One region of the Paenibacillus amylolyticus genome, then DNA from elsewhere that is predicted to be linked to it. Evidence: riboswitches for the same ligand, from Rfam matches in the RefSeq annotation. Region 1 holds a riboswitch; the other holds the start of a gene.
The links. A riboswitch is a leader RNA that binds a small molecule or an ion and turns the genes downstream of it on or off. The one in region 1 is predicted to bind ZMP and ZTP.

Region 1 (6,380 bases):
TTCGTTATCAGCAAAGTTGAAGACACGCCCCGTTGGCATCTCGACAATCTCTCCGACCGTTACATGTTTACCAGCCAAGTCGGCATATAACTGATCCAGATTTTCGGTGAAGAACATTAACGAAGGTGTGCCCAGATTTACACCCGCCGACATCCGCTCCACAAACTCCTTGTCATGAAGAATAATGCTCGTCTGCGAATTTGGGGTAGGCGCAATCTCAATCCATCTCATACCCTCGTCAAGGTTTACTTCATCCACAATGTGGAATCCCGCAACTTCCGTCCAAAATGCCAGTGATTCATCCTGATTGTTGACATACAACATAATCTGGCCGACTTTGCTAAACATGCATCATCCACTCCTCTGATCATCTAATCTCTTAACATCCTGCTTATCATTCCTCAAATTCCAATAGAGTATAACATGCAAGACAGCTTTTTTATCATCTTTCTTTGCAAGTCCATGCAGCTTAAACTGAAGTACACTTTTATGCTTCCACTACAATTAGTTTTTTGAAGTTCCCTTATAATGTTTTAACAAGTGAAAGTCTATGAAACCCCGAGGTATAATAATTCATATCAACACCTTCTTTTTGAAAATTCATTCGTTCATAAAATACGAGCGCTGCTTCATTTTCTTCATGATCAAGTGTGTAAAGCATGACATCACTACTGCCGAATTCAGCTATTTTTATACATATTTTTGTAATTAGTCCACGTGCTACTCCCTGTCGAAGGTGTGATTTGCATGTAACAACGCCAACGATTTCATATCGGTTAACAGTAGGATGAAAGATATAACCAGCATGACCTATGACAACATCTGCTTCGTCAACCATGACATAATAAGCACTGATACGTTCATCCGTCATTTTTAAAAATATATCCCAGCGCGCAGGATACTGATCGCGTATAAACGAAGGGAATTGAAAATCATGATCCGTCATCATTTTCAGCACTGCTGGCTGATCAATCGCTTGAAAAAGGCGAATAGTCATCTTTTTATCCCCTACCCTTAGTGTGCATGTAGACATCTTTTAAGTTACCAGCTTCATAATATGGATACTCTAGTTTTTGTTGAACTTGAAGGACGATCTCCGTAGACGTTAACATTTCGACCAAGTATAGTCCCAGGTCAATGGAAGCCGTAACCCCCGCACCCGTTACCGTATTACCATCACGCACTACACGCGCTGAGATTACTTCTGCACAATAAGGATTCAATAAATCATAAGCAGATGAGTTGGTAGTAGCCCTTTTTCCATTCAGGAAACCTGCTGCCCCCAACAGTAAAGCCCCGGTACAAATAGATATTTTATATGTGACATTTTCTGCCGTTCGGACCCATCGCATAAAATCCTCATCAAATCGAAGCGTTCTAGTTGATAATCCACCAGGAAAAAATACTAGGTCAAAATCCCCTAGATGAGGTAATACTGCATCGGATTTCATTTTCAGCCCACGGTCATCCGAAATTTCCTCCTTATCTGCGCAGAATGTCCATGATACGTTTTCCTTTGCTTTCAGAATCGCTAGCCAAGTCACAGCTTCATAAAATCCAGCTAAATCCATGCTTGTCATTCCATCAAATAAAACAAACGCCATTTTCATTGCCGCCACCAGTCCTTTCGTTCCCTGAATAATAAATAAAGTGTTTGATCAAAAGATCAAACACTTTGCCCAGGCGTACGGCATATAATATATGTGCTCCCTCGTGGTTCACTCCACGTTTACGCCAGTCACACATAACAGATATTTACAACTAATATACATGACATCTTTCATATTGTATATATTATGAAATTATTGCGTGGCTTTTAACTTCTTCGTAAGATAAAGTACAACATCGTCGTCCATAATCGTTTCTTCACCCGGCTGAATGTAATGATCATGTTTGTGTACACCGTGACCGTCTGGTATGTACCCGCGATGGGCATATAGAACTTGCGCTTTGCCATAATCGGAAAACACACCTACACCAATGCCTGCTACATCCGTTCGTTCCAGAATAACTTCCTCTGCTCGGTCCATCAACCGTGAACCAATACCTTGGCGCTGGAACTTCATTAGTACATTAAAATCGTTAATTTCGGGAATGCCTTGTTCCCTGAAAGACGGGTAGCTGGAATTCCACAATACATTCACGTATCCGGCAAATTCTCCATTCAACTCGGCTACCAAGGTTACGCGTTCCCCATTCTGTTGTTCAGCCAAGTAATGAAGATACTGCTCAGGGGATCTCCCCCAACCCTGCTCCTGAAACGCCTTTGATATGATTACAGGATCGTTCTCATTTAATAGTCTGATATGTACACTCATTGATGAATCCTCCTTAAAAGATATTTCTAATAGCTATATTCCCAATCTATCCCGAAGCGATGTGATGTGAGCAACATGGTGTTTGCCGTGCCAAGCATACATGCCCAGATTGTAATCCAGTCTTGTCGTTTCTTCCGATGAGGGATGATAAAATTGTTTGGCATAATCTGCATCTGTCAGCGCGTTTAACAGAAACACCCAACGACGATGGAGGGCATCCAGAATCTGAAGCGAGAATTCGACATCCAGGTCTCTTGAATCACTCAGTTCAGCCCAGCGCTCTTCATAATAAGGCCGAATCGTTGGTGTATCCTCTGTCAGCGCCAACTTGAAACGAATCATACTGTTCATATGGCTGTCTGCCATGTGGTGAATAACCTGTTTGAGCATCCATCCACCTTCTCGATACGGTAGACTTAATTGCTCTTCACTCAATCCCTTTACCGCTTCTCGTGCGCGTTCAGGCAACTCAGCAATGTCCTGAATCCACTTCTCCCGTTGTGCCAAAGTAACTTCACCCGTGTATACAAATGGTCCTATCGGAAATCTTTCATCCATCCATTATTCCTCCTTGTTTACATGATTTAGTTAACTTTAAGCAGGATCTACAGGGCATATTCCATAAGCCAACAGTCTCGCATCTGTCCTTCGTGCTGCTCATGTTTCTCCAACAGCTTAATCTTTTGGAAATCACATTTCTCGTAACAGGATATCGCTCTTAAGTTCCAGGATTGAGGGTCCATAACCACTTTACGGGCTTGTTTTTCATTAATCAGATAAGCCAGCATGGATTGCATCAACTGTGTACCAATGCCTTTATTCCAGTATTCTACCTCACCAATAAACTGATCCGTTCCATAGATGATCTCATCCGTGTCTCCATAACCATACTCCGTTCGTTCTTCTTCCTCAAGCTCATAGAACTGAATGTATCCAATCGGATGTCCTCCATACTCAACGATACAACGAGTAGCATCATCTTTTTGATTGTAAAAATGCTCTCTCACCTGTTCCAGATCATGCGGCCGATCACGCCCTTCATAGTATTGAAGAACTTCCGGGTCTGACAGCCACTTCACCAGATGTTGTTCATCTTCTGAGTCCAAGAAACGTACAGTGATTTCATTCGATTCATATACATTCATCATTCTGATTACTCCTTATTGATCTCCAGATTCTCACTCGTAACCCAACTCAGATCCTTCCCTAACAAATGCTCGTTGTGAACATAATACACCACGGGATTCTCAAGCGGCTGAGTCGTTCCATCCAAAGATCTGAGCGTTAACCGCAACTTGTAGCTCCCTATCTCATCAGGTATCGCAAATCCTATCAGATTATCAGCTGATTTCATGGTCATCCCCTGCGCCTTCAGATACTTTTCCAGAATGACTTGATCAAGATAGGAGCTGCCAACAGACGAAGGCATGTACCACGCATCATCTTGTTCTTCAGTGAATGTGACCCCTTCCCATCCAGGGACAACGGGATACACCATATGTTGATCCTTGTCTTCTCTTTTTCGCGTTATCTCTAACTCTACCTCAACTACATCCGTATCAATCTGCCTGATTGTGCCTGCCATCACAACATCCTGGGCACTCACACTTGGAATAACATAGCTGTATATGAGCAGAGTCACCAAGAGAATTATCGTTACTCCCGTAATCCAAAATATTGTACTTTTACGCATCTGTCTGATCCTCCCGTCTAATTAATCATACTTCTGGAGTAGCTCCTTCTCTGTTAAAGATTGAGTTAACCTATCCAACTCAGGGGATGCCGTCCAATCACTGGATGTATTCAATCCATGCTTGATGGTATGTATCGCGCTATGTGCAGACATGTATATATTATGGTGGATTCCAGGTTGGACAATGATGTGCTCTCCTGCACGCATCACTCGAATCGAAAACATCTGATCGTCTCCATAACTGGCATACGCAATCCATCCGGTTTGCACCACATAAAACTCCGTTAGATTGATATGTACATGACTGTTTTGCCATGCTCCGTGGGAAGAGGCAACGGTTCTGCAATAATAACTGCCGTCTTCTGTTATCATTTTATATTTTTGTTCCCCGTTCGCCATCTGCTCGAAGCTGGTTTTGACACCCATTTCACCATATTTCTGTTCTGAAAATTCTGTGTTCAATCCGCTTCAGCTCCTTATGGCCTGCCAAATATACTTGCATTCTCTTACAGCAATTCTACCATCAACCTGGTTCTCCTTCAGCTTGACTTCCAGCTGTTCCCGGTACTCAGGCTGTGTATAATCCGGGTTTCCGGGGATATCGGAGAGAAAAATGGCAAACTCTTTTTCATCCGAGAAAATCATAAGTGCCTCGTTATATTCCTCAATCTTGATCACCTTAAATGCATTTCTTTCCAAACGCTCACGTACCTTTGTTATATCCGTATGAATACCAATCATAACTCCACCCTTTTGTAGCAATCTCCCATGCTCAATAATGGAAGTTGGACCTCTGCGATCATAGATCAAACCAAATTGCTTATCTTCAAATGGCATCTTTTCTTTTGTGCTGATGCAGACAAATTCCACATTTGTTATCGTGCTTGAATGAAGACTGTTTTGGGCTATCTTTATCATCTCTTCCGAATTATCAAACCCTATAATGTGATCGGTATATTCCGACATTTTCAACGTAAACTCCCCATGTCCACAGCCTGCATCGAGCACGGATGTATACTGAGGCAGAAGCTTAATCAACCACTCTTCAAAAATATCTTCAGCAGAGTTACCTTCCAGCGTATACAAAGCTCTACCCTTGTATCCCCCATTACGTTGTGCAATCATATCGTACCATTCCATGCTCATAGAGTTCCTCCTGACAAAAATTCCCTTTATTTAAACATTCGACATGGGTACGTCGATTCTCCTGTTTGGATATACGATATATCTTTGCTAAAATATGAAACGCTTCTCTTCCAGCTTCCGTATTAAGGTCGAAGCCGTATGTATCCCATATAATAAACCATCTGATCTGGAGGTTGAGCGCATGTCATTTTTCAAGAAAATGTTAGCCAGTGTAGGTGTTGGAGCAGCCAAAGTAAATACGGAATTGCATACACCAGAGGTCACGCCTGGAGGAATCATCTCGGGGGTTGTGTACATTGAAGGTGGAGATGCGGAACAGAACGTAGATCGAATCTATCTTTCAATTAAAACCCATTACATACGGGAGCACGATGATCGTAAAGTAAAAGAAACAGCCGTTATAGCCAAATATCTGCTCACCGAAGGTTTTACATTACAGCCTGGAGCCAAATTGGAGAAAGACTTTTCATTTGACCTGCCAGAAAATCTGCCAATTACACTGCATCGTGCAGAGGTATGGGTGGAGACGGGCCTCGATATTTCAAGTGCTGTAGACCCTTCAGACCGGGACAGACTGCATGTTGTTCCTAGCAAAGACATGAACACCGTGCTCGATGCAATTGATATCCTTGGTTTCAAACTGCGTGAAGTGACCAATGACTATGCACCAAAGCTGGGTGGCAATCTGCCATTTGTGCAGGAATTTGAATTTGTACCAACAAACAAATTCCGTGGGCATCTGGATGAGTTGGAAGTGCTGTTCTATCCCATGGGCGATTCGCTGGAGCTGCTATTACAGATCGATCGCCGCACTCGTGGGCTCAGTGGAATATTCTCCGAAGCAATGGGTACGGATGAGAGCTTTGTCCGCCTGCATCTATATGAAAGACATCTGGCGCGAGGGGCGCATTCTGTCGCTCAAGGACTAGAAGAAATCATTTCCAAACATATCTAATCTATAGTTTGTGTTAACGAATAAAAACCGTCCTCTATCAGACAAATCTGATGAAGGACGGTTTTTCCCTTTCAAAAAGGGAATTAAAAAAAGTTGGAGGATAACAGCGATCGTAAGGTTGTTCTGTACTCGGAGTGTCCGTGTAATTATCCATTAGCGAACATATATATATTAATACACTTCGGTACTTTTCAGACTCAACGTTTCACATACAAGTTGGGCAAAGGCATCGAAGCTGCCACAGGATCGCAGGCTTTCCAACTTCTCC
Region 2 (6,380 bases), 2.5 Mb from region 1:
GACATTCGAGCAAAGCCCCTTTTCTACTCCGCATGCAATATGCTTATTTAGTGCCGTATAGACGGTCTCCTGCATCTCCAAGCCCTGGAACGATATAACCATGATCATCCAGACGGTCGTCCAATGCTGCTACATAGATGTCCACATCGGGATGTGCATCTTGCACAGCTTTTACGCCTTCCGGTGCTGCAACCAGGTTCATCATCTTGATTTGGGTACAGCCACGTTTTTTGAGCACGTCAATAGCTGCAATTGCCGAACCACCGGTTGCCAGCATCGGATCAATTACAATCAATTGACGCTCTGTTACGTCTGTAGGCAGTTTGGTGTAGTATTCTACCGGTTGCAGTGTTTCCGGGTCACGGAACAGACCCACATGTCCAACTTTTGCCGCTGGCAACAATTTCACAACGCCATCCAGCATTCCGAGTCCTGCGCGCAGAATCGGCACCAGTCCGAGCATACGTCCAGAGATAACTTTACCTTGTGTTGCAGCTACAGGTGTCTGTACATCAATCGTTTCCAGTTCAACATCTCTTGTAATCTCATAAGCCATCAACGTTGCTACTTCATCCACCAATTCACGAAAATCTTTCGTATTCGTACGCATGTCGCGTATAAACGTCAGTTTGTGTTGAATCAAAGGGTGATCACATATTACTAATTTTCCCATCTAATTTGTCCCTCCGGTAAGTTCTTCATGTTCAGCATTTCCAAATATACCTAGCCACCATTCATGGGCTCGATAAATCCTGTATATTATATCATCACCAACAACGAATTACACCATCAAAGGGCACCCAATCATTACAGATTACCGAATCCTATAAAAAACAGGACCGGAAAATGATCCATCCGGTCCTGTTTTGCTCCTGCTGTTATGTCGTTAAGAAAATGAAAATGATGAATACAATGGCACTCCGCCTACAGAATGATCCTTCGATCGCTGTTATCCCCAGATTTTTTTTATTCTCCTTTTAACAAGGGAAAAATCCGGGGATAAAGGCGAACGCTTCGCTTCTGCGGTCTCATTCTGTCTGCTTCGTTTTTTTGTATCCCATTTTAAGAACATCTCAAATACAAACAGCATGAGCAAAGTTTTTTAGTATTTAAGATCTGTATAGAGCGGGAATTGGTCTGTCAGTGCAGTCACTTCTGCACGGGCTTCATCCAGCTTCGCTGTATCTTTTGGATTTTTCAGCGTTTTAGCAATGATCTTACCGATCGCTACCATCGCTTCTTCGTTCATGCCACGGGAAGTTGCAGCAGGTGTACCAATTCGAATACCACTCGTTACAAACGGGCTTGTAGGGTCGAATGGAATTGCATTTTTGTTCACGGTAATACCGATGGAATCAAGCACATGCTCAGCTTCCTTACCTGTGATGTTCACACTGCGTGTGTCGATCAGCATCAAGTGGTTATCTGTACCACCAGATACGATGTTCAATCCTTCAGCGATCAGTGTTTCAGCCAGAACCTGTGCGTTTTTCACGACATTCTCAGCATACGTTTTGAACGATGGTTGCAAAGCTTCACCGAATGCTACCGCTTTGGAAGCGATCACGTGCATCAAAGGTCCACCTTGGGAACCTGGGAATACGGCTTTATCAATCGCTGCTGCCCACGCTTTGCGGCACAGAATCATACCACCACGAGGTCCACGCAGCGTTTTGTGTGTAGTTGTTGTTACGAAATGCGCATGTGGAACCGGGTTTGGATGCAAACCAGCAGCAACCAGTCCTGCGATGTGAGCCATGTCCACCATGAACAAAGCGCCTACATCATTGGCGATGGAAGCCAGCTTTTCAAAATCAATGGTACGCGGATATGCACTTGCACCTGCAACGATCAGACGAGGACGGTGTTTGAAAGCCGCTTTGCGTACTTCATCATAATCAATCAGGAATGTATCTTCCTGTACGCCGTATGCTACAAAGTTGTACAGCAAACCAGATGCGTTAACCGGGCTACCGTGTGTGAGGTGTCCACCATGGGCAAGGTTCATACCAAGTACAGTATCACCAGGTTTCAACGCTGCAAGATAAACTGCCATGTTCGCTTGTGCACCGGAGTGAGGTTGAACATTCACGTGTTCTGCTCCGAACAATTCTTTTGCACGATCACGCGCGATGTCTTCAACGATGTCCACATGCTCACAACCGCCATAGTAACGTTTACCTGGATATCCTTCAGCGTACTTGTTGGTCAGAACAGATCCCATTGCTTCGATTACTGCTTCACTTACGATGTTCTCGGATGCGATCAGTTCGATGTTGTTCTGTTGACGTTTCAGTTCAAGATTCATCGCTTCCAGTACTGCCGGGTCATTCTTGCGCAATTGTTCCATGATTAAATTCCTCCCAGTTATAAGTGAAGTTATAAAGTGAAACTAATGTTTACACGAAAACGGCGAGTGCAACACCAATCTGAAGAAACGAAGTGGTCGCCTTTATCACCGGATTTCCCCTTTAAATAGGGAATAAAAAAATCTGGGGATAACAGCGATCGGAAGATGGTGATGCAATCAAAGTCAGAAGTGTAACCCAATTAGTCTCGCTTTATATGTTAGTCACAAAATGTCGAATCTGGTTGTTCTTCCATACGATACACCGCGCGTTCGCCGCCAATCAACTTCGGACGGGTCAACGCTGTGGTTACACGAGCATCTCCAACATAGCGGAGCGCTGTACGATAGGGTACAGCTACATGCCGGAGATGCATCCCAATCATCGTCTCCCCAATGTCCAGTCCCGCATGGGCCTGCACATGTTCAGCCAGGCATGGATCGGTCAGCGAACGATATGCTGCGGATGCCATTGAACCTCCGGCCTTGGGCACGGGTACTGCACCAACCTCGGTCAATCCAAGTCGAGTAAGCACAGAACGTTCCATTACCAGCGCACGGTTCAGATGCTCACAACATTGGAATACCGTGTCAAAACCGAACTCTTCCTGCACCTCGCGTATACCCGCAAGAAGCTGCTGCGCCACTTCAATGGCACCACTCGTACCAATCCGAGCGCCTGCGACTTCACTTGTGCTTGTACCGATCACAACGATCTGTCCAGGCCCAAGCTGTCCGGCAAGCGCCAGTTCATGCAGAATAGACGCGGTCTGTTCCTGCAATCCGGGTTGTTCCGAATCTAATTCTATAGTCATCCTATCATCGCCTCCCGATAAAATCATGCCCGCTGTCTCTTGGTTGTCCTTCGTATTCTTGCACGGCATCTCAGGTACTATTATAGCGAATAATCAGATGAAAGACGAAAAAAAGAGCAGTCTGCGGGTAACGCAGAATTGCTCTTTTGCCCAGGCGACCGGCCGTTTGTTCCGGTGCTCCATCGTGGTTATGCCCACTTCGTCGCCAGTTACACCGGATCCCTGTTTTCCCCTTCATCATAAAACAACCCGCGGCTAAAATCAACGGTTAATTTACATCACGTGTCCTATTTGTATAACCTGCCTCGCAGGATCAGATTTATCCCAGCTTATCCAAAAGCCGGTCCAATGCCGTCCGAATCTCAGCTGCAGCTATATTGTAATCATCACGACTTCCCCCAAAAGGATCGGAGATGTCGAAACTTGGAATTCGTTGTCTGATCTCAATGGCTCGCTCACGCTCCGATGCCAGGATTTCTTGCCCAAGGGCACGTTTCATCTCAAGCGTTGCAAACAGGCTGTCCAACTCCTGAACATCACTTAATACCTGTTCATCATCCTCCACATATTCTTTCAATGTATACGTTTTGTGGACTGAATCGGGAAAAACCTGCATGACATGTTGCTTATGACTCCGTGTTAATGTAAGAACCAGATCGGCCCAACCTACCAGGTTAGAGCTAAGCTGTGTGGAATGAGGTGGACCTTCAACGTTATGATCTCTCAAAACTGCTTCAGCATGTCGGGAGATCGGCATACCCGACGTTGCTGCCACGCCTGCGGAGCGAACCTCTACCTGAATGCCGCGCTCCGATGCCAGTTTTCGCAAAAGCCCCTCTGCCATGGGGCTGCGGCACGTATTTCCTGTACATACGAATAAAATATGTTTCATTGTGTTAGCCTCCCCATTTTACATATGATGCGAATGATATGATATCTCAAGTTTTATTCTAAAATATAAACAAAAGTCCAAACGCAAGCAAGATTGCGCCACCAATTGCTTCGCCGTAATCCCCGAGATTCTGGCTCACCCGACGGCCTAATAGCAGACCCATAACCGACATCACCCCGCCACACACACCGAAAGCAAGTACAGTTAAGATCAGATCACTGCTGAACATCCCTAAGGATACGCCAACGGAGAATGAATCCACACTTACGCTGAGGGAGAACAAAACAACGCCGAGCAGGGAACGGTGGTCCACCAGCTTTGTATCGCCTTCACGGAATGCATTCAGAATCATATGAGCACCCAGCAAAACAAGCAATCCACCTGCCGCATACGTCGTAATGTCACCGAGCAGGGAGCTGACGTATTTGCCCATATACATGCCGATGAGGGGCATGATGATATGAAATAGAGCCGTTACAATACTGATTCGCAATACATCCCGCAGCCGAATGCCCTTCATGCCAATTCCGATCCCGAGTGAGAACGCATCGAGGCCAAGCGCAATAGCCATGATCAAAATGGTTACCAACTGCCCCACATGGGCAGACACATCCCACATCCCCATACCCCCAAGTCACGTAAAGGTTCTTGTACACGATATGCGGACAAGGACCTAAACATGACCGATGAAAGGCAAACGGGGACGGATCTCTGGTCAGATGCCGGCTTTATAGAATCTTGATTTTGTTTTGGAAAAAGAGTGAGCAGCTCTCCTGACTGTATGATCAGGAGAGGTTATGAGGGTTGCTGGTTGCCAACTTGTATGAGTTGGTTCCCCGCAGCCTTGAGCATCCGATTCATGACGGCTGCTCCCAGCCCTTCGCGTGAGCAGGCTTCAGCCACAATATATGTGGCGCCTTGCTCATCGCAACTGCGCAGCGCGGCGTATAGCCGGCGCGCTGCTTCTTCCAGCTCGCTGGCGTCACCCAGCGAGAACACGGCATCGGCGCGGTACTGCTCCGCGTGCTCGGCGAACGCCAGCACAGCGGTGCGCTCTCCGCGCTGCGCCGCCTCTGCGAGGGCGGCGCTGATCCAGGCCGCCACCGCTGCGGGCGGCCCCTCTACCACGCACAGCGCCCCTGCGGGTGCGTAGTGCGTGTACTTCATGCCCGGCGAGCGCGGCGCCGGGCTGCCCACGCCATCGGCCCCCTCCGCGAGTAGCGCGGGGTCCGTGGCGACACGGGCGGCAACGGCGGACAGTTGTTCCGCCGTAATGCCGCCAGGGCGCAGGATGGTGACGGTACCGTCGTCACCGACCTGCACAACCGTGGACTCGACGCCCACCCCGGTGGGGCCGCCGTCCACAATGCCGCCGATGCGGCCATCCAGATCCTCGCGTACATGAGACGCGAGTGTCGGGCTTGGCCGCCCGGAGCGGTTGGCGCTTGGCGCAGCCACAGGGCATGCCGCCGCCGCGATCAACTGCAAGGCCACCGGATGGTCCGGCATGCGCACGGCCACCGTGTCCAGACCGGCGGTGACACGCGGGGATACCGCACCCGGCCTAACCGGCAGCACCAGCGTCAGTGGTCCTGGCCAGAAGGCCGCCATCAGCGCTTCCGCCGTTTCATTCACTTCCGTGACCAGCGTATCCAACTGGTCACGGTGCGCGATATGCACAATCAGTGGATTGTCGGAAGGTCGGCCTTTAGCGACAAATACAGCCTCCACGGCTGCTGTGCTACGCGCATCAGCACCCAAGCCATAGACCGTCTCGGTCGGAAAGGCCACCGTCTGACCTTGACGAATGCAGGCTGCGGCAGCCTGCAAGTCGGCGAGCGCCTGTTGATCGGCGCTCCCCTTTTTCACATCCAACATTTCAATATTACCCAATCCGTGATCGTTCTCAGCGCTCACCAAGACGCGTACATCCCACATCTCAGTGACCAGCTCTCCCGGAGCTTTCGTATCACGGTCTTCTCTACCATCCCTCATCTCAGAGGTGTGTTGCACTGGTTCGTTTTCTCTGCTCATATATCATCATTCCTAAACTTCAAGTAGGTTAGTTCATATCCATATTCAATATAAGAGGTTGTTCAAAAAGTACGCTTTTGATTACGATAGATGCCTAGCGGCATCATCAACGTCGAATATGAAATTCAGCCGAAATAAGCGGTAGGCTTACGAAGTATTTTTCCGAAGAAAACATTTTGGTTGCTCACGTAATTTTCCTACGCTCCGCTACTCCATTCCATCTTCTTGGTACTGAAAAACCAGACTTTTTGAACACGCACTATAAGTAATTATAACATACCTGTCCCAACTC

Region 2: it holds a riboswitch for ZMP and ZTP, as region 1 does, so the genes downstream of both, V6668_RS27595 (TIGR01440 family protein) here and V6668_RS08530 (DJ-1/PfpI family protein) in region 1, are expected to answer to the same signal.

Annotation. Positions count from the first base shown of each region.
Region 1 covers NZ_CP145892.1:1,865,726-1,872,105, reverse strand. Annotated here, with positions in the region: gene V6668_RS08540 (VOC family protein) at 1-348, opposite strand, end outside; gene V6668_RS08535 (GNAT family N-acetyltransferase) at 524-997, opposite strand; gene V6668_RS08530 (DJ-1/PfpI family protein) at 1,002-1,610, opposite strand; ZMP/ZTP riboswitch at 1,671-1,752, opposite strand; gene V6668_RS08525 (GNAT family N-acetyltransferase) at 1,803-2,318, opposite strand; gene V6668_RS08520 (YfiT family bacillithiol transferase) at 2,352-2,876, opposite strand; gene V6668_RS08515 (GNAT family N-acetyltransferase) at 2,924-3,463, opposite strand; gene V6668_RS08510 (hypothetical protein) at 3,472-4,011, opposite strand; gene V6668_RS08505 (hypothetical protein) at 4,033-4,473, opposite strand; gene V6668_RS08500 (class I SAM-dependent methyltransferase) at 4,480-5,157, opposite strand; gene V6668_RS08495 (sporulation protein) at 5,339-6,112, shown strand; gene V6668_RS08490 (BglG family transcription antiterminator) at 6,284-6,380, opposite strand, start outside.
Region 2 covers NZ_CP145892.1:6,250,474-6,256,853, forward strand. Annotated here, with positions in the region: gene wecB (non-hydrolyzing UDP-N-acetylglucosamine 2-epimerase) at 1-5, opposite strand, end outside; gene upp (uracil phosphoribosyltransferase) at 44-673, opposite strand; gene glyA (serine hydroxymethyltransferase) at 1,103-2,350, opposite strand; gene V6668_RS27595 (TIGR01440 family protein) at 2,569-3,162, opposite strand; ZMP/ZTP riboswitch at 3,304-3,385, opposite strand; gene V6668_RS27600 (low molecular weight protein arginine phosphatase) at 3,482-4,054, opposite strand; gene V6668_RS27605 (manganese efflux pump MntP family protein) at 4,113-4,673, opposite strand; gene V6668_RS27610 (L-threonylcarbamoyladenylate synthase) at 4,850-6,049, opposite strand.